Regions from separate parts of the Streptomyces sp. NBC_00557 genome, predicted to be linked through region 2. Evidence: riboswitches for the same ligand, from Rfam matches in the RefSeq annotation. Region 2 holds a riboswitch; the other holds the start of a gene.
What was found. A riboswitch is a leader RNA that binds a small molecule or an ion and turns the genes downstream of it on or off. The one in region 2 is predicted to bind glycine.

Region 1 (9,088 bases), 4.4 Mb from region 2:
ACCCGTCTCCTTCGTCAGGCGCAGCAGCTCGTCGCCCGTGCGGAAGGGGTACTTCAGGACCGTGTCGTCCAGCTTGATCCGGTCCGCGCCGACCGCGTCCTCGTCCACGACGAAGCCGCCGCCGACCGAGTAGTACGTCTTCGTCAGCAGTTCGGCGCCGGAGGCGTCGTACGCCCACAGGGTCATGCCGTTGGCGTGGTACGGCAGGGCCTTGCGGCGGTGCAGCACGAGGTCCTTGCCGAAGTCGAAGGCGATCTCGTGCTCGGCCAGGAGCGAGATCCGGCCCGCCTGCCTGATCTTCTCCACTCGCTCGTCCGCCGTCTCCACGTCCACCGTGCGCGGGGACGCGCCCTCCAGGCCGAGCAGGACCGCCTTCGGGGTGCCGTGGCCGTGGCCGGTCGCGCCGAGGGAGCCGTACAGCTCGCAGCGCACGGAGGCCACCGAGGGCAGCAGGTCCTCGTTGCGCAGCCGGCGGGCGAACATGCGCGCCGCCCGCATCGGGCCGACCGTGTGGGAGCTGGACGGGCCGATGCCGATCGAGAACAGGTCGAAGACCGAGATGGCCACGGTCACTCCTCAGGAACAGGGGGATGGCGGGGCGCCCTCGCCGGTCCGGCCTCGGGCGCCCCACCGGGGACTTGCTTCGCCGGGACTACTTGTTCAGGCCCGGGTACAGCGGGTGCTTGTCGGCGAGCGCCTTCACGCGCGCCTTGAGGGCCTCCGCGTCGTACGACGGCTTCAGCGCCTCGGCGATCACGTCCGCGACCTCGGCGAAGTCCTCGGCCGTGAAGCCGCGGGTCGCGAGGGCGGGCGTGCCGATCCGCAGCCCGGACGTCACCATCGGGGGCCGCGGGTCGTTCGGGACCGCGTTGCGGTTGACCGTGATCCCGACCTCGTGGAGGCGGTCCTCGGCCTGCTGCCCGTCCAGCTCCGAGGCGCGCAGGTCGACGAGGATGAGGTGCACGTCGGTGCCGCCGGACAGCACGTTCACCCCGGCCTCACGGGCGTCCGCCGCCGTCAGGCGCTCGGCGAGGATGCGGGCACCCTCCACGGTACGACGCTGGCGCTCCTTGAACTCCTCCGAGGCGGCGACCTTGAAGGAGACCGCCTTGGCGGCGATCACGTGCTCCAGGGGGCCGCCCTGGAAGCCGGGGAAGACGGAGGAGTTCAGCTTCTTCGCGAAGTCCTTGCTGCGGGCGAGGATGATGCCGCCGCGCGGACCGCCGAGCGTCTTGTGCGTGGTGGAGGTCACCACGTCGGCGTACGGCACCGGGTTCGCGTGCAGGCCGGCCGCGACCAGGCCCGCGAAGTGCGCCATGTCGACCCACAGGTAGGCGCCGGCCTCGTCGGCGATCCGGCGGAACGCGGCGAAGTCCAGCTCGCGCGGGTACGCCGACCAGCCGGCGATGATCACCTTCGGGCGGTGCTCCTTGGCGAGCCGCTCGACCTCCGCCATGTCGACCAGGCCGGTCTCGGCGTCCACGTGGTAGGCGACCACGTCGAACTGCTTGCCGGAGAAGTTCAGGCGCATGCCGTGGGTGAGGTGGCCGCCGTGCGCCAGGTCCAGGCCGAGGATGGTGTCCCCGGGCTGGGCGAGGGCGAACAGGGCCGCCTGGTTGGCGGAGGCGCCGGAGTGGGGCTGGACGTTGGCGTACTCGGCGCCGAACAGCTCCTTGACCCGGTCGATGGCGATCTGCTCGGCGACGTCGACGTGCTCGCAGCCGCCGTAGTAGCGGCGGCCCGGGTAGCCCTCGGCGTACTTGTTGGTGAGGACGGAGCCCTGCGCCTCCATCACCGCGAGCGGCGCGAAGTTCTCGGAGGCGATCATCTCCAGCGTGGACTGCTGGCGGCCGAGCTCGGCGTCGACCGCGGCGGCGATCTCCGGGTCCAGCTCGTGCAGGGACGTGTTCAGGACGGTCATACGGCTACGACTCCTCAGCCGGCGTTCTGGGCGGTGTACTCGTCGGCGGAGAGCAGGTCGGCCGGCTCCTCCGTGACGCGCACCTTGAACAGCCAGCCGCCCTCGAAGGGGGCCGAGTTCACCAGCGACGGGTCGTTGACGACGTCCTCGTTGATCTCGACGACCTCACCGGTGACCGGCGAGTACAGGTCGGAGACCGACTTGGTGGACTCCAGCTCGCCGCAGGTCTCGCCCGCGGACACCGTGGAGCCGACCTCGGGGAGCTGGGCGTAGACGACGTCGCCGAGCGCGTTCGCCGCGAACTCGGTGATGCCGACCGTCGACACGCCGTCCTCGGCGGGCGACAGCCACTCGTGCTCCTTGCTGTAGCGCAGCTGCTGGGGGTTGCTCATGGCCTGAATTCTCCTGTACGCGCGGGAGTGATGATGAAGGGGGGACTGCTGGAGCCGCTGTGGGCGGCGGTGACGTGCGCGGGGTCACACAGTGGCCGCGCCCGGTGTCTACTTCTGGCGCTTGTAGAACGGCAGCGCCACGACCTCGTACGGCTCGTGGCTGCCGCGGATGTCCACGCCGACGCCCTCGGTGCCCGGCGCCGCGTGCGCCGCGTCGACGTACGCCATGGCGATCGGCTTGCCCAGGGTGGGGGAGGGGGCGCCGGAGGTGACCTCGCCGATCACCTCGCCGCCGGCGACGACGGCGTACCCGGCGCGCGGGACGCGGCGGCCCTGGGCGACCAGGCCGACGAGGACCCGTGGCGGGTTCTGCTCAGCCCTGGCCGCGGCCTCCCGGAGCGCCTCGCGCCCCACGAAGTCGCCCTCCTTGTCGAACTTCACCACGCGGCCGAGCCCGGCGTCGAAGGGGGTCAGCTCGGTGGTCAGCTCGTGCCCGTACAGCGGCATGCCCGCCTCCAGGCGCAGGGTGTCCCGGCAGGACAGGCCGCAGGGGACGAGGCCGGCGCCCTCGCCGGCCTTGGTCAGCGCCTGCCACAGCTCGACGGCGTGCTCGGGCTTCACGAACAGCTCGAAGCCGTCCTCGCCGGTGTAGCCGGTGCGGGCGATCAGGGCCGGGACGCCGGCGACGGTGCCGGGCAGGCCGGCGTAGTACTTCAGGCCGTCGAGGTCGGCGTCGGTGAGGGACTTCAGGATGCCGGGGGACTCGGGGCCCTGGACGGCGATCAGCGCGTAGGCGTCCCGGTCGTCGCGGACCTCGGCGTCGAAGCCGGCGGCGCGCTCGGTGAGGGCGTCCAGCACGACCTGGGCGTTGGAGGCGTTGGCGACGACCATGTACTCGGTCTCGGCGAGCCGGTAGACGATCAGGTCGTCCAGGATGCCGCCGTCGGCCCGGCAGATCATGGTGTAGCGGGCGCGGCCCACGCCGACGGAGGCGATGTTGCCGACCAGGGCGTGGTTCAGGAACGCGGCGGCCTGGGCGCCGGTGACGGTGATCTCGCCCATGTGGGAGAGGTCGAACAGACCCGCCTTCGTCCGCACGGCGATGTGCTCGTCGCGCTCGGAGCCGTAGCGCAGCGGCATGTCCCAGCCGGCGAAGTCGGTCATCGTCGCACCGAGCGCGCGATGCACGGCATCGAGCGCGGTGTGGCGGAGTTCAGTGCTGCTCATCGGTCGGTCGTCTCCCAGGGCAAAGCAGAACGGGCGAGGAACGTTCCTCCCCATCTGTCATCGGAACCTGAGAGGTTCGCCGGAACCGCCACGGGGGCGATCACGGCTTGCACCTTGGGTGGAGCCACTGGCGTAGAGCGGCCCGCTTTTCAGATGTGCCTCGCCCGCGCGGTAACGGGGCCTGAGAGATTCAAGGGAGGGACTTGCTCCTTCGGCGCCCCGGCATCGGTGCTGCCAGGGACTCTCCCGCGCGGATTCAAGCGGCCGGTATGCAGTTGGCGGCCACATCATCGCACGCCGAGCGGGCTTTTGTAACCGACCTGTGGCAGGCCACGGACGACGCCGACGACATCGCCCATTACCTTCCCTTTACGCACTGCGGGCAGGAAGATTACCGGACCGACAGGGGAGGACGATCACTGTGAACAGGACCCCGGTGTACGCCACCGCCACCACCGGCATCACTGTGCCGAGGCAGCGCCCCGCCCCGGCCCCCGTCGTCCGCGACCTGCGCGACCGCGCCGGCCACGGCCCGCGCACCCTGCGCTTCGGACCCCGCGACCTGGTCGTGATCACCGGCCTGCCCGGCAGCGGCAAGTCCACTCTGATGCGGCGCGCGGTCACCGGCCCCCGCGTCGACTCCCAGGACACCCGTGACCGCTGGGACGCCCGCACCCCCCGTCTCCTGCCGTACGCCCTCTACCGCCCGCTGGTCCGCCTCGCCCACTACGCGGGCCTGCGCCGCGCGCTGCGCACCGGCGAGGGCGTCGTCGTGCACGACTGCGGCACCCAGCCCTGGGTGCGCCGCTGGCTCGCCCGCGAGGCCCGCCGCCGCGGCGCCGCCCTCCACCTGCTGCTGCTCGACGTGGCCCCCGAGACCGCCCGCGAGGGCCAGCGCGAGCGCGGCCGGGGCGTCTCCGCGTACGCCTTCCGCCGCCACCGCCGTACGACCGCCCGGCTGGTCGCCGCGGTCGAGGCGGGCGAGCCGCCCGCCGGCTGCGGCTCGGCGACCCTGCTGGACCGGCCCGCGGCGGACGCCCTGCGCCGGATCGCCTTCACCGCATGAGGCCGCGAACGGATGTCCGAAGGTGAGGAACTGTCACAGCCACCCGCTAGCCTTCATGGCACAGCAGTGGTTCCCAGCAGGCGGTAGGCAGATGGACTTCCCGGCGGACTTTCCCGCGGACTTCCCGGCACAGGCGCACCCCCAGCCGCACGGCGGCTGGCCGGGCAACGAACTGGAGGAGGTGCTCTCGGCCTCCCTCGGCATGCCCGCCGCGGCCGGCCGGATCATCGAGGTGCTGGGCCGCAGCCTGCTGTGGGTCCCGCTGCCCAACGGCGGCGGCCCGGACAGCGGCCCGCTGGACCTGCCCTCGCTGGACATCGACGGCCAGGCCTACGTCCCGGTGTTCAGCTCCGAGGAGCAGCTGCGCCAGGCGGCCGGCTCCCACATGGCGTACGCCATCGCGCCCGCCGTGGAGTTCGCCCGCGGCCTGCCCCCGCAGATCGGCATCGCCGTGAACCCCGACGCGCTGATCGGCATCCCGCTGCCGCCCGCGGCGGTGGCCGAGCTGTGCCGGATCGGCCGCACCCCGCTGGACGGCCCGAACACCGGCGGCCGGGTCCGGCTCTTCGAGCCCGACTGGCAGGACGACCCGGTCGACTTCCTCTCCACCGCGTCCGCCGAGTTCGCCGAGACCGGCGTGGTCCGCACCGCCCGCCGCTGCCTGGCCGCGATCGAGACCGACGAGCCGGTCATGTTCGTGGGCGTCGAGCTCTCCCAGTGGGAGGGCGACCTGCGCGCCCTCCCCCTCCAGGCCCTCGGCAGAGCCCTCGGCAAAGTCCCGGTCAAGTGGCCGGTCAACCTGGTCCTCCTGGACGTCACGGACGACCCGGTGGCGGAGTGGATGAGGGAGAGGGTCCGCCCCTTCTATCAGTACGGCCACTGAGGCGCCCCGAAGGGGCGCGGGGCCGTGTCCGATATGCGGCTCCGCCGCGGGGCGCGCCGAGCCACCACGCACCCGCACCCGCGTACGCACCGGGGCGGCACCCCGGTGGGCGCTTAAGCTGTCCCCGAACGCGGGGCACAGAAAAGAGAAGGGCACGACAGGTGAGCGCGAGCCACAGCGGCAGCGTCAGCGTGGAACACGCGCTGCGCCAGGTCACCCCCGGCCGCTACGACGCCTACGAGGCCCTGCTCCGCGCCCTCGCCACGCCCTCCGCCGGCCAGATCTGGATGCTGCTGTGGCACGGCCATGCCGGCTCCCCGGACGCCCAGTACGGAAACATGGAGGTCGAGGGCTTCCAGTACGCCCCCTGCGTCACCTCCGCCCAGGAGCTGTCGGCCAGCGGCTGGAACCGGTCGTACGAGGTCGTCGACGGGCTCGACGTGGCCCGCACCCTCTACCCCGACCACTACGGCCTCTGGCTGAACCCGCACGCCCCGGGCGGCGGCGTCGGCATCCCCTGGCTGGACCTGCGCCGGATCGCCACCGGGCTGGACCGCCAGCCCGCCGGCCCCCTCCGGCTGAGCGAGCCCGGTATCGAGATCCCGCAGTTCTACGCCCTTCTCACGCAGAACGCCCACCGCACCCCGGCCCTGCGCTCCCTGCGCCGCGCCTGGGTGCAGCCGGCGCTCGGCGCGCCGTACCTCGCCATCGGCCTGGACGTGTACGACACCTCCCCGGCCGCCGTGGACTCGGTGCGCGCGATGATGCAGCAGTCCATCGGGGCGGTCCCGGAGGGCCTGCCGGTGTCGACGGTCGTGATGACCGACGACTACGACCCGGTCGTGATGTGGATGCGGGCCAACGCCCGCCCCTTCTACGACCGCGAGGCGCACGCGGCGCCGGCGCCCGCGGCCGGCCCCGGGTACGGCTACACCGGACCCCGGTCCTACTGAGCACCCGGATGCTGTGACGTCGGCCACAACGGTGCGCGCGCCCTCAACTACCCTTGATGTCCGCCCGATTCGGGCGAGGTGGCCGGTGATGCCCGGCGTCCGGCAGCCGATCTTCCCTGTTCGGATAACGGATTCCCCTAGGCGGCATCACGTTTACGCATACTTTCTCCGTCAGACCTGGCGCGTGATCGAGAGCCCGTTGAAGACTCGCCTCTCAAGACGCGAGGCCATCGATCCTGTGCTCGAACCAGGCACGGGACCAGCTGGCTCTCCAGGGCCGTCACCCATCGTGCGGCCGGCGCAGGTAAGTGAACCAAGCCGCCCACAGCGGCGGACAAAGGCCGGTCACCACCGGCGAGAGGGGTCAGGTCAACTGTGACCGCACCGATCGAGACCACCGGGGAAGAGGCTGCAGCGCCTCCCGAGTCCGTGCTCGCCGGGGCCAAGAAGAGCCAGATCGAAGGGCGTTCACTCAGCCAGATCGCCTGGACCCGGTTCAAGCGGGACAAGGTGGCCGTGGCGGGCGGCGTCGTCGTCATCCTGCTCGTGCTGATGGCGGTGCTCGCCAAGCCGATCGAGTGGATCTTCGGGCTCGACCCGGACAAGTTCCACCAGGACCTCATCGACCCGGCACTGCTCGCTCCCAAGGGCGGCTGGGGCGGCATGAGCCTCTCCCACCCGCTGGGCGTGGACCCGCAGTACGGCCGCGACATGCTCGCCCGGATCATCGACGGCTCCTGGGTCTCCCTCCTGGTCGCGGGCGGCGCCACCCTCCTCTCGGTGGTCATCGGAACCGTGCTGGGCGTCATCGCCGGCTACTACGGCGGCTGGGTCGACAGCCTCATCAGCAAGCTCATGGACACCTTCCTGGCGTTCCCGCTGCTGCTGTTCGCCATCGCCATCTCCGCCTCGGTGCAGGACGGCTTCTTCGGGCTCAACGGCCTGCCGCTGCGGATCTGCGTGCTGATCTTCGTGATCGGCTTCTTCAGCTGGCCCTACATCGGCCGCATCGTGCGCGCCCAGACGATGACCCTGCGCAGGCGGGAGTTCGTCGAGGCCGCCACCAGCCTGGGCGCCCGCGGCCCGTACATCCTGTTCCGCGAGCTGCTCCCCAACCTCGTCGCGCCGATCCTCGTCTACTCGACGCTGATCATCCCGACCAACATCCTCTTCGAGGCCGCGTTGAGCTTCCTCGGAGTCGGTATCGCTCCGCCGCAGGCCTCCTGGGGCGGCATGCTCAGCAACGCCGTGGACCTGTACACCGCAGATCCGCAGTACATGTTCGTGCCCGGACTGGCGATCTTCATCACCGTCCTGGCCTTCAACCTGCTGGGTGACGGGCTGCGTGACGCGCTCGACCCTCGCAGCAAGTGATCCATCGATAGAGGGGGCTTTCCTCAACGTGAAGACCAGAAGGGTTATCGCCGCCGTGGCGTCGGTCACGGCGCTCTCCCTGGGCGCGGCCGCCTGTGGCGGCGGGGGCGGCAAGAGCAGCAGTGGCGGCAGCGGCAGCAAGGACGCGGCGCTCAGCTCCATCGTCAACGCCTCGAGCAAGAAGGGAGGCACGGTCACGCTGGAGGACTCCGACGTGCCGGACTCCCTGGACCCGGGCAACACCTACTACGGCTTCGTGCAGAACTTCTCGCGCCTGTACGCGCGGACGCTCGTCACGTTCAAGCCGGCCGCCGGCAAGGACGGCCTCACGGTCGTCCCGGACCTCGCCGAGTCCCTGGGCACGCCCAGCAAGGACGCCAAGACCTGGACGTACCACCTGCGTCCGGGCCTGAAGTTCGAGGACGGCACCCCGATCACGTCCAAGGACGTCAAGTACGCGATCGAGCGCTCCAACTTCGCGCCCGAGGCCCTGTCCAACGGCCCGACGTACTTCAAGGCGTACCTGCAGGGCGGTGACAAGTACAAGGGCCCCTACAAGGACAAGAAGGGCCTGGACTCCATCGCCACCCCGGACGACCGCACGATCGTCTTCCACCTGAACCAGCCGTTCGCCGACTTCGACTACCTGGCGACCTTCTCCCAGACGGCCCCCGTGCCGCAGGCGAAGGACGACGGCGCGAAGTACGTCCAGCACATCGTGTCCTCCGGCCCCTACAAGTTCTCGTCGTACGAGGAGGGCGCCGGCGCCACCCTCGTCCGCAACTCGAACTGGGACCCGAAGACGGACCCGATCCGCAAGGCGCTGCCGGACAAGATCGTCGTCAAGTTCAAGGTCAACCCGGTCTCGATCGACAACGACCTGATGGCCGACAAGATCACGGCCGACATCGCCGGCGCCGGTGTGCAGCCGCAGACCCAGCCGAAGGTCCTCAGCGGCAAGTACGCCAAGCAGACGGACAACTCCTACGCCGGCGCCACCGGCTACATGGCGCTGAACCTGCACGTCGCGCCGTTCGACAACGTGCACTGCCGCAAGGCCGTGCAGTGGGCGGTCGACAAGCAGTCGGTGATCGACGCCATGGGCGGTGCGCCGAAGGGCGACGTGGCCACCACGCTGCTGCCGCCGTCGGTCAACGGCTACACCAAGTTCGACAAGTACCCGACCGCCGGTCACAAGGGTGACGTCGCCAAGGCCAAGGCCGAGCTGAAGCTGTGCGGCAAGCCGAACGGCTTCTCCACCACCCTGACGGC
Region 2 (9,088 bases):
GAGTGCGTAGTCGCGGTCGGCGAGGCGGCGCAGGTAGCGCAGCATCGCGGTCTCGGAGCGGTGCTGGTGGAAGACCGGGTGGGTGAGGTAGGCGTCGGTGCGCAGCAGCGCCTCGGGCAGGGTGTCCTCGGCGGTCGCGTCCAGCGCCTCGATGTCGGCCTCGACGCCGAACGCGGACCACACGGCGGCGAGCTGCGCCCGCTTGGTGGTCTCGTCGCAGGCGATCGAGACGTGGTCGGCGTCGACGAGGTGCAGGTTGACGCCGTTGTCCCGGGCCGCGGCGACGACCTGGGCGGCCTTGCCGGGCACGCGCGCGGTGACGGTGTCGAAGAACGCGCGGTGCACGATCTCCACGCCACCGGCCTTCAGGCCCTCGGCGAGGAGGGTGGCGTACCGGTGGGTGCGGCGGGCGATGGTCTTCAGGCCCTCCGGGCCGTGGTAGACGGCGTACATGCCGGCCATCACGGCGAGCAGCACCTGGGCGGTGCAGATGTTGCTGGTGGCCTTCTCGCGGCGGATGTGCTGCTCGCGGGTCTGCAGGGCGAGGCGGTAGGCCTTGTTGCCGTCGGCGTCGACGGAGACGCCCACGAGCCGGCCGGGCAGGCTGCGCGCGAACTTCTCGTGCACGGCCATGTAGCCGGCGTGCGGACCGCCGAAGCCCATCGGCACACCGAAGCGCTGGGTGGTGCCGACGGCGATGTCGGCGCCCAGCTCACCCGGAGAGGTGAGCAGGGTCAGCGCGAGCAGGTCGGCGGCGACCGTGACCAGGGCGCCCAGCTCGTGCGCCTGGTCGATGACCGGCTTGATGTCCCGTACGGCGCCGGAGGCGCCCGGGTACTGGATCAGCACGCCGTTGATCTCACGCTCGGCGACCTCGGCCGGGATGCCCTCGGAGAGGTCGGCGACGACGACCTCGACGCCGGTGGGCTCCGCGCGGGTCTGGATGACGGCGATGGTCTGCGGCAGCGCGTCCGCGTCGACCAGGAAGAGGCCCTTCTTGTTCCGGCCCATGCGGCGGGAGAGCGCCATGGCCTCGGCGGCGGCGGTGCCCTCGTCCAGGAGGGAGGCGCCGGAGGTGGGCAGGCCGGTGAGGTCGGCGACCATCGTCTGGAAGTTCAGCAGCGCTTCGAGCCGGCCCTGGGAGATCTCCGGCTGGTACGGGGTGTAGGCCGTGTACCAGGCCGGGTTCTCCATGACGTTGCGCAGGATGACGGGCGGCGTGAACGTCCCGTAGTAGCCCAGGCCGATCATGGAGTCGAGGACCTGGTTGCGGTCGGCGAGCGCGCGCAGCTCGGCGAGCACCTCGGCCTCGGTGCGGGCGCCGGGCAGGTCGAGGGCGTCGGCGTTCTTGATCACATCGGGCACCGCCGCGGCGGTCAGCTCGTCCAGCGAGCCGTAGCCGACGTGCGCGAGCATCTTCGCCCGCGCCTCCTGGTCGGGCCCGATGTGGCGCTGCTCGAACGGGATGCCCGCTTCGAGCTCCGAGAGCGGGATGCGGTGGGCGGTCATTGCGGAGGCCTCCTGGTCTGACGCGACCTTCGAGGGGCACCACTGCACGGGTGCCCGGACGGCCTCCCCCTCTGTCATCTCAACCTGAGAGCTTCACCGGGTCGCCCGAGGGCACCCGGTTTTCACCGTCGGTGAGAGCCGGTGCCGTCGGCACCCGCCCTGCTTTCCAGAGTGACCTCGTCCGTGCGGTACGTGAGCCTGAGAGATTCCGGGGAGGATTTGCTCCTTCGGCGCCTCCGAGGTGGTCGGAGGACTCTCCCGCACGGGGTCAGCAGCCGCTGTCAGCCTACCAGCGAGGTCAACGCCGGGGCCCTCGAGTGGCCGCCCGACTGAATGTGCTCTTTTGTAGTGCTTACGGATGAGTTGCGACCAAGTGGAGGGAGACGGACCGTGCAGACCGAGATCGATCCGCGCAACCTGATCGGCCGCAAGGCGTTCGACCGCAACGGCGCCAAGATCGGCACGATCGACGAGGTGTACCTCGACGACGCGACCGGCGTCCCCGAATGGGCGGCCATACGGACAGGACTGTTCTCCCGCGACGCCTTCGTCCCCCTGGAACCGAGCGAACTGATAGACGGCTCCCTCCACGTCCCCTTCGACCGCGCCCTGATCAAGAACGCCCCCGACTTCGGCGTGGGCCGCCACCTCTCCCCCGAACAGGAACTCCAGCTCTACCACCACTACGGCCTCGACGTGGTCTCACCCCCCTCGGTCCCGGACCACGACTTCGGCAGACTGGCGGGCTCGGAGGAGACCTGAAGGGCGAGATCCGGAACCAGCGGCAACGGATCGGCGGACTCCAGCGCGGGATCGTCGACGGAGAACGTCCGCACCCGCCCCGGAGGGGACTGCGGCGTCTCGAACCGCACGGTCACCCGGCCCAGCCCGCTCCCCTGCACCCACCCGTGCCCGTACTCCGCGTGCCTGACGTCCTGACCGGCCCGCCACGACCGCTCCTCCGGCTCCGGCCGCTCCGCCGTCACCTCGGCCCCCGTCTCCTCCGGCGTCTCCTCCGCCCGCGCGGGCATGGCCTGGGCGAACAGGTCCTCCTGGGTGTAGTCGGCGAGCCCGGAGACGCCCACACCGAGCAGCCGTACCCCGCCCGTGGTGTCCACGGAGTCCAGCAGCCGCGCGGCCGCCTCCCGCACCACCGCCGGATCGTCGGTCGGCCCCCGCAGCGTCTCCGACCGGGTCAGCGTCGAGAAGTCGTACCGCCGCACCTTCAGCACGATGGTCCGCCCCGACAGCCCGGCCCCCCGCAGCCGCCCCACGCACCGGTCGGCGAGCCGCCGCACCTCCAGCCCGATCCGCAGCCGGTCGTGGATGTCCACGTCGTAGGTGTCCTCGACCGACACCGACTTCGCCTCGCGCTCGGCCACCACGGGCCGTTCGTCGTGGGCCAGGGCCATGGCGTACAGCGCCTGCCCGTGTGCCTTGCCCAGCAGCCGTACCAGCTCGTCCTCGCCCGCCTCGGCCAGTTCCTCGACCGTGGTGATGCCGGCCCTGCGCAGATGGTCCCCGGTGGCCGGCCCCACCCCCGGCAGGGTCCGCACCGGCATCGGCCCCAGCAGCGCCCGCTCGGAGCCCGGCTCGATCACCACCAGCCCGTCCGGCTTGGCCTGCTCGGAGGCGATCTTGGCGAGCATCTTGGAGGCGGCGAGCCCCACCGATCCGGTGAGCCCGGTGACCGCCCGGATGTCCGCGCGCAGCTTGATCCCGGCCAGCCGCGCCGACTCCTCGTCCCAGGCGGTCCCGCCGGCCTCCAGGTCCACGAACGCCTCGTCCAGGCTGAGCGGCTCCACCAGCGGCGACAGCTCCCGCAGCAGCGCCATCACCTGCTCGCTGATCTGCCGGTACAGGCCGAACCGCGGCACCAGATACGCCGCGTTGGGCGCCAGCCGGCGCGCCTGGGCCATGGGCATCGCCGAGTGCACCCCGAACGCCCGTGCCTCGTACGACGCGGTGGCCACCACCCCGCGCGGACCGAGCCCGCCCACGACGACCGCTTTCCCGCGCAGGCTCGGCTTGGATGCCTGCTCCACCGAGGCGTAGAAGGCATCCATGTCGAGATGCAGGATCGTGGGCGCGTTTCTCACATCTCCGATGCTGCACCACGGCACTGACAATGCCGTGGTGCAGGCGGACGGCCGGTGGGCCGGGGCTCAGACCGCCCGGTTGCGGCGCCGTGCCAGCTCGTCCGCGGGGTTGGGCCCGACGAGGGTCTCGCCGGTGTCGATGCGCTCGCCGTGCAGCTGCGAGAGCGCGCTTTCCACGTCGCGCCAGACCACGCCGACGGCGATCCCGAAGATGCCCTGACCGCCCTGGAGCAGGGCGTGGACCTCGTCGGGCGAGGTGCACTCGTACACCGTGGCGCCGTCGCTCATCAGCGTCATCCGCTCCAGGTCGCGGAAACCGCGTTCCCTGAGGTGCTGCACGGCCGTCCGGATGTTCTGCAGCGAGACCCCGGTGTCCAGGAACCGCTTGACGATCTTCAGGACGACGACGTCGCGGAAGCTGTACAGCCGCTGCGTCCCCGACCCGTAGGCGGGCCGCACGCTCGGCTCTACCAGGCCGGTGCGCGCCCAGTAGTCGAGCTGCCGGTAGGTGATGCCGGCGGCCGCGCAGGCCGTCGGCCCCCGGTAGCCGATCTGTTCCGACGTCATGGAAGCCGCCCCTCCGCCGTTCGGCACCACCGTCGGCCGCTGCGGAGCGTGATCCACCGCGCTGCTGTGAACCGGGTACGGCCCGTTCTCCCCGAAACCACGCACGGGAGCACCCCCAGCCGTACCGTCGCCGCTGGTTCTCACGCCGACCTCCGTCCTTGACCTGCCTTCACGACGGTAGGCAGTCACCAGGGGTGCGTCAACGATCGCCACACTCGGCACGCCGAGTGATAATCACCCTAGGAGTGGTTTCCCGTGCCCCACCGCGGGGAAAGGCTAGCCGAATGCGCTCGGGGGAACGCCTAGGACGCTCTCACAGGCCGATGGCACGTGCCCGCGCAAGGCGTTGCCGAGGGCGCCTCCCCGGGCCCGGGTCGCCGCCCACCGGCCGTCCGCGCTCACCGGTTGCCCGTGCTCACCGGTTGCCCGTGCTCACTGGTTGCTCGTACCGAAGTCCTCGGGCGAGATCTGGTCGAGGAACTCGCGGAACTTCTCCACCTCGTCCTCCTGCTCGTCCGGAATGGCGATGCCGGCGTCGTCCAGCACCGTGTCACTGCCGTAGATCGGCGTTCCGGTGCGCAGGGCCAGCGCTATGGCATCGGAGGGGCGGGCGCTGACCTCGACCCCGCTGGCGAAGACCAGCTCCGCGTAGAACACGCCTTCCCGCAGATCGGTGATGCGTACCTCGGTCAGCTCCTGGCCTACGGCCTCCAGCACGTCCTTGAACAGGTCGTGGGTCAGCGGCCTGGCGGGGGCCATGCCCTGCTGGGCGAACGCGATCGCCGTCGCCTCTCCCGGCCCGATCCAGATGGGGAGGTAACGGTCGCCTCCCACTTCGCGCAGGAGCACGATCGGTTGGTTGGAGGGCATTTCGACCCGGACACCTACGACATCGAGCTCGTTCACACAGCAACCCTAGGCCGTGCTCGGGACGTTTGGGTAGTCGGGCCGGGAACAGGTGGCCGATCCGGGTCGCCGGCGGCCCCCGGCGGTCAGGGCAGCCGCACCCCGAGCGCGGTCTGCACCAGCGCCGCGTGCAGCTTCACCGTGAGCGCCGCCAGCTCCTTCGCCCGGGCCTCGGCGTGTGCCCTGGTCTGCGGGTTGCGGTGGCGCTTGAGCGGGGCCACGACCTGCTCCACCAGCCCGGCCTCGCGGTCGGCGGCGGCCTTCATCACCCGAAGGTGGCGTGGCTCGATGCCGTACCGGCCCAGTTCGGCGATGAGCGAGGCCACGGTGACCGCCTCGGCGTCGTAGGCCCCGTCGTGCAGCGGAGCGATGAGGCCGTACGACTCCCACTCCTCCAGGTCCGCCTCGTCGATCTCCGCGGCCGCCAGCAGCTCGGCTCTGCCCACCCGGGCCACCGTGGGCGCGCCGGTGGGCTCCGGGGCGTCCTCACCGGTGCGCTGGCGCCCCACCAGGGGCAGCTGGACGGCCTCGCCACGCTCCATGGCGTCCAGATGCTCGCGGATCACCTTGAGCGGCAGATAGTGGTCCCGCTGCATCCTGAGCACATGCGCCAGCCGCTCGACGTCCCTGGCGCTGAACTTGCGGTACCCCGCAGGGCTCCGCTGCGGCTCGATGAGCCCCTCCGACTCCAGGAAGCGGATCTTGGAGACGGTGACTTCGGGGAACTCGTCGCGCAGCACGTTCAGCACGGTGCCGATGCTCATCAGCCCGCTGTCCCTGGCGGCAGTACCGCTTCCGGCACCGCCGCTCGGTGTGTGAAGCATGGACCTTCCCTGGGGGTTCCCCCCGGACACCGGTCCGGGGGCGGGTCAGATGCCCTGCCGGCTCGCGTAGAACACCAGCCGGTACTTGCCGATCTGCACCTCGTCACCGTTCGACAGCGCGACCTGGTCGATCCGCTCGCGGTTGACGTACGTGCCGTTCAGACTGCCGACGTCGGCCACGGTGAACGAGCCGTCCGGGGAGCGGCGGAACTCCACATGCCGACGCGAGACCGTCACGTCGTCCAGGAAGATGTCGCTCTGCGGATGACGGCCGGCCGTGGTCAGATCGCTGTCCAGCAGGAAGCGGCTGCCCGAGTTCGGGCCGCGGCGCACCACCAGCAGCGCCGAGCCCATCGGCAGCGCGTCCACCGCGGCCTGCGCCTCCGGCGAGAGCATCGGCATCTGCGTCTGGCCGGTGACCTCGGCGTCGTACGCCTCCAGGCCGGAGATCGAGATCGTGGACGTCGTCTCGGACGCGCGCTCCGGCGCCACCCCCGGGCGCAGCGGCGCACCGCAGTTGGAGCAGAAGCGGGCGTTCTGCGCGTTGCGGTTGCCGCACCTCGTACACACCAGGACCGACATGGACGGATCCTCCTGCGGCTGCCCCGCCGGGGCGTTGGACGCGTACGGACCGGGGGCGTACCCTCCACCCGCACCCGAGGCTGACGGTTGCCCGAAACCTATGCCGCCGGACTGGGCAGGGTCAACCGACGCCCCGCCCTGACCTCCGGAAATGTCACCGCCCGGACCAGCGACCTGGTCCCGGAACAGCGGGCGCTGGCCCTCCGCGTCAGGCTGCGCGCGGTGCCGAGCGGTCGCGTTGTCGCTGCCCTCTCGCGCGCTCTTGCCGAACAACTTCGCAAACAACTTCACGGGCGATTCCCCTTGACCGAAACAGACCCGCCCGTGGGGCAGGACGAACCCTGATTGCCTACACCGGCCGAGCCGGACATTCTCACAACGTCCGTAACCACCAGACAGTTTCCACCACGCACCACCGCTTCGGTGCGCCGACCCCCCGCAACCTCATGCCCCTGCCGGACGTCCCCCATGCACCGCCGGTTCACTGGGAGGACGACCGAGCGTAGTCAGGCCGCTTCGCCTGTCGCAAGGCATCCACGACGATCTTGCCGGACTGCTGGACCGTCACCGTGGCCTGCTCCTTCTCCAAGGTCTGCACCACGCCTCCCGGGATGTTCAGCGCCGGCTCCAGGTCCTGCGGCTTGCCGATGACCTTGAAACGATAAGGGGCGTTGATCTTGTTCCCGTCGACGCCCACGCCGTTGCCGGAGTCGGTGAAGTAGGTGTTCGCGACCACCCGGACCCCGTTGACCTGGATCGCCTCGGCACCGGCCGCGCGCAACTCCTGGATCGCGTCGAGCAGCATGTCAGCCTTGACCGTCCCCTTCGTGTCCTCGATCGTCATCGTGATGCCGGGACCCTGCGCGGCCACGGTGCCCGCCAGAATGCCGAGTTGCCTCTCCTTCTCGGCGGTCTGCCTGCGCGCCTCCGCGGCCCGGTCGGAGCTGCTCTGCAGCTCCTGGCGCTGCTTCTCGAGTCCCTGCCTCTCGTCCTCAAGACGCTGAGTACGCGAATCCAGTTCATCGAGGATGCGCACAAGATCCTCCTGGCGTGCCCCGCGCAGCGCGCTGTCGGTGTCGCTGTTGGAGGCCACCTGCACGGCCAGCCCGAAGCCGAGCCCGAACAGGAGCACGGCCACGATGAGTTGCGCCCGGGTGAAACGCGGCGGCCACAGGCCCTTGACCAGCCGCTGCCGGCCGGTCAGCGGCTGCTCCGTCCGCTCCTCCTCGGGGGCCGGCTCGGACGCCCGTGCGGGCACCTCCTCGGGGATCTCCCTGCGGAGCCGGTTCTCCGGCTGCTCCGGCTGCTTCGGCTGCTCCGACCGCCCAGGTTGCTCGGACCGCTCCGACCGCCCCGGCTGCTCCGACCGCTCAGGCCGCTCGTTCCGCTCGCTCGGCCGGTTCGGCTCGCCCGGCCGGTTCGGCTCGCTCGGCTGGTTCCGCTCGTTGTGCTCGCTCATCGGTGTCACGCCCGGAACACGTGGCGCCGGATCGCCGCGGCGTTGGAGAAGATCCGGATGCCGAGGACCACCACGACACCCGTGGACAGCTGCGCGCCCACGCCCAACTTGTCGCCGAGGAACACGATCAGCGCGGCGACGACCACGTTCGACAGGAACGACACGACGAAGACCTTGTCGTCGAAGATGCCGTCCAGCATGGCCCGCAGACCACCGAACACGGCGTCCAGCGCGGCGACGACGGCGATCGGCAGATACGGCTCGACAACCGCCGGAACCTCGGGCCGGACCAACAGGCCGGCCACGACTCCCACGACGAGGCCCAGTACGGCGATCACGATGTGCCCTTCTCAGTCTTCTCGGTGCTCGGCTGTGCAGTACGTACGATCACGCTCGGTGCGGCGGGCAACCGCAGGTCGCCCTGCACCGAGATGGTGGCGCGGATGCCGAAGTTCTGCTCCAGGGCGTGCAGGTACAGACCGTCGGCGCTGTTCTGGAACCCGGTGCTGAGCCGCTTCCCGTCCCCCACCGCCAGCACCGTGTACGGCGGCACCAGCGGCCTGTTGTCGACCAGTATCGCGTCCCCCGCGGCCCTGATCGCGGACAGGGCGGTCAACCGCTGCCCGTTGATCGAGACGGCCTCCGCCCCGGACGCCCACAGCCCGTTGACCACGCGCTGCATGTCCCGGTCACGGACCCGGCCGGTGTCGGAGAACCCGGAGGTCTCCCGCGGATTGGTGCCGTCACCGCCCGTGCTGGCCTCCTTGGCGTCGTCGACGACGAGCTTGACGCCGGGGCCGTGCACGGCGGTCGCGCCCGACAGAACGCCCACCAGGTCCGCCTTCGCGCTGCCCCCGCTCGACTTCAGCGCTGCCCGCTGGCGCGCGCTGACGTCGTCGCGGAGCTTGTCGACGGTGCTCTCCAGCTTGTCCGCGTTCGCGGTCTCGCTGTCGACGCGGTCGATCAGCTCCTGGCGCTCCTTGGCCACCACGGGCGCCGCGGCCCGCGTCTGCGCCGCCCCGACGGTCACCACGAGCGCCGCGAGGACGAGGCCGGCCGCTAGGCCCAGCTTCGCCCTGAGCGTCTTGGGCAGGCCGCCCTCGCCCAGGGACTTCTTCCGGGCGGCGGCCTCGGCGTACCCG

Region 1: linked by a shared signal. The riboswitch ahead of gcvT (glycine cleavage system aminomethyltransferase GcvT) and the one ahead of gcvP (aminomethyl-transferring glycine dehydrogenase) in region 2 are both predicted to bind glycine.

The regions. Positions count from the first base shown of each region.
Region 1 is NZ_CP107796.1:2,559,897-2,568,984, reverse strand. Features, by position in the region: gene OG956_RS10575 (L-serine ammonia-lyase) at 1-567, opposite strand, end outside; gene glyA (serine hydroxymethyltransferase) at 653-1,921, opposite strand; gene gcvH (glycine cleavage system protein GcvH) at 1,936-2,313, opposite strand; gene gcvT (glycine cleavage system aminomethyltransferase GcvT) at 2,422-3,540, opposite strand; glycine riboswitch at 3,585-3,699, opposite strand; glycine riboswitch at 3,700-3,799, opposite strand; gene OG956_RS10555 (AAA family ATPase) at 3,962-4,606, shown strand; gene OG956_RS10550 (enhanced serine sensitivity protein SseB) at 4,698-5,489, shown strand; gene OG956_RS10545 (enhanced serine sensitivity protein SseB C-terminal domain-containing protein) at 5,651-6,442, shown strand; gene OG956_RS10540 (ABC transporter permease) at 6,818-7,816, shown strand; gene OG956_RS10535 (ABC transporter substrate-binding protein) at 7,845-9,088, shown strand, end outside.
Region 2 is NZ_CP107796.1:6,984,953-6,994,040, reverse strand. Features, by position in the region: gene gcvP (aminomethyl-transferring glycine dehydrogenase) at 1-1,509, opposite strand, end outside; glycine riboswitch at 1,686-1,780, opposite strand; gene OG956_RS30835 (PRC-barrel domain-containing protein) at 1,900-2,271, shown strand; gene OG956_RS30830 (DNA polymerase IV) at 2,193-3,608, opposite strand; gene OG956_RS30825 (MerR family transcriptional regulator) at 3,675-4,319, opposite strand; gene OG956_RS30820 (bifunctional nuclease family protein) at 4,608-5,081, opposite strand; gene ftsR (transcriptional regulator FtsR) at 5,168-5,905, opposite strand; gene OG956_RS30810 (FHA domain-containing protein) at 5,951-6,778, opposite strand; gene OG956_RS30805 (DUF881 domain-containing protein) at 6,969-7,946, opposite strand; gene OG956_RS30800 (small basic family protein) at 7,952-8,284, opposite strand; gene OG956_RS30795 (DUF881 domain-containing protein) at 8,281-9,088, opposite strand, start outside.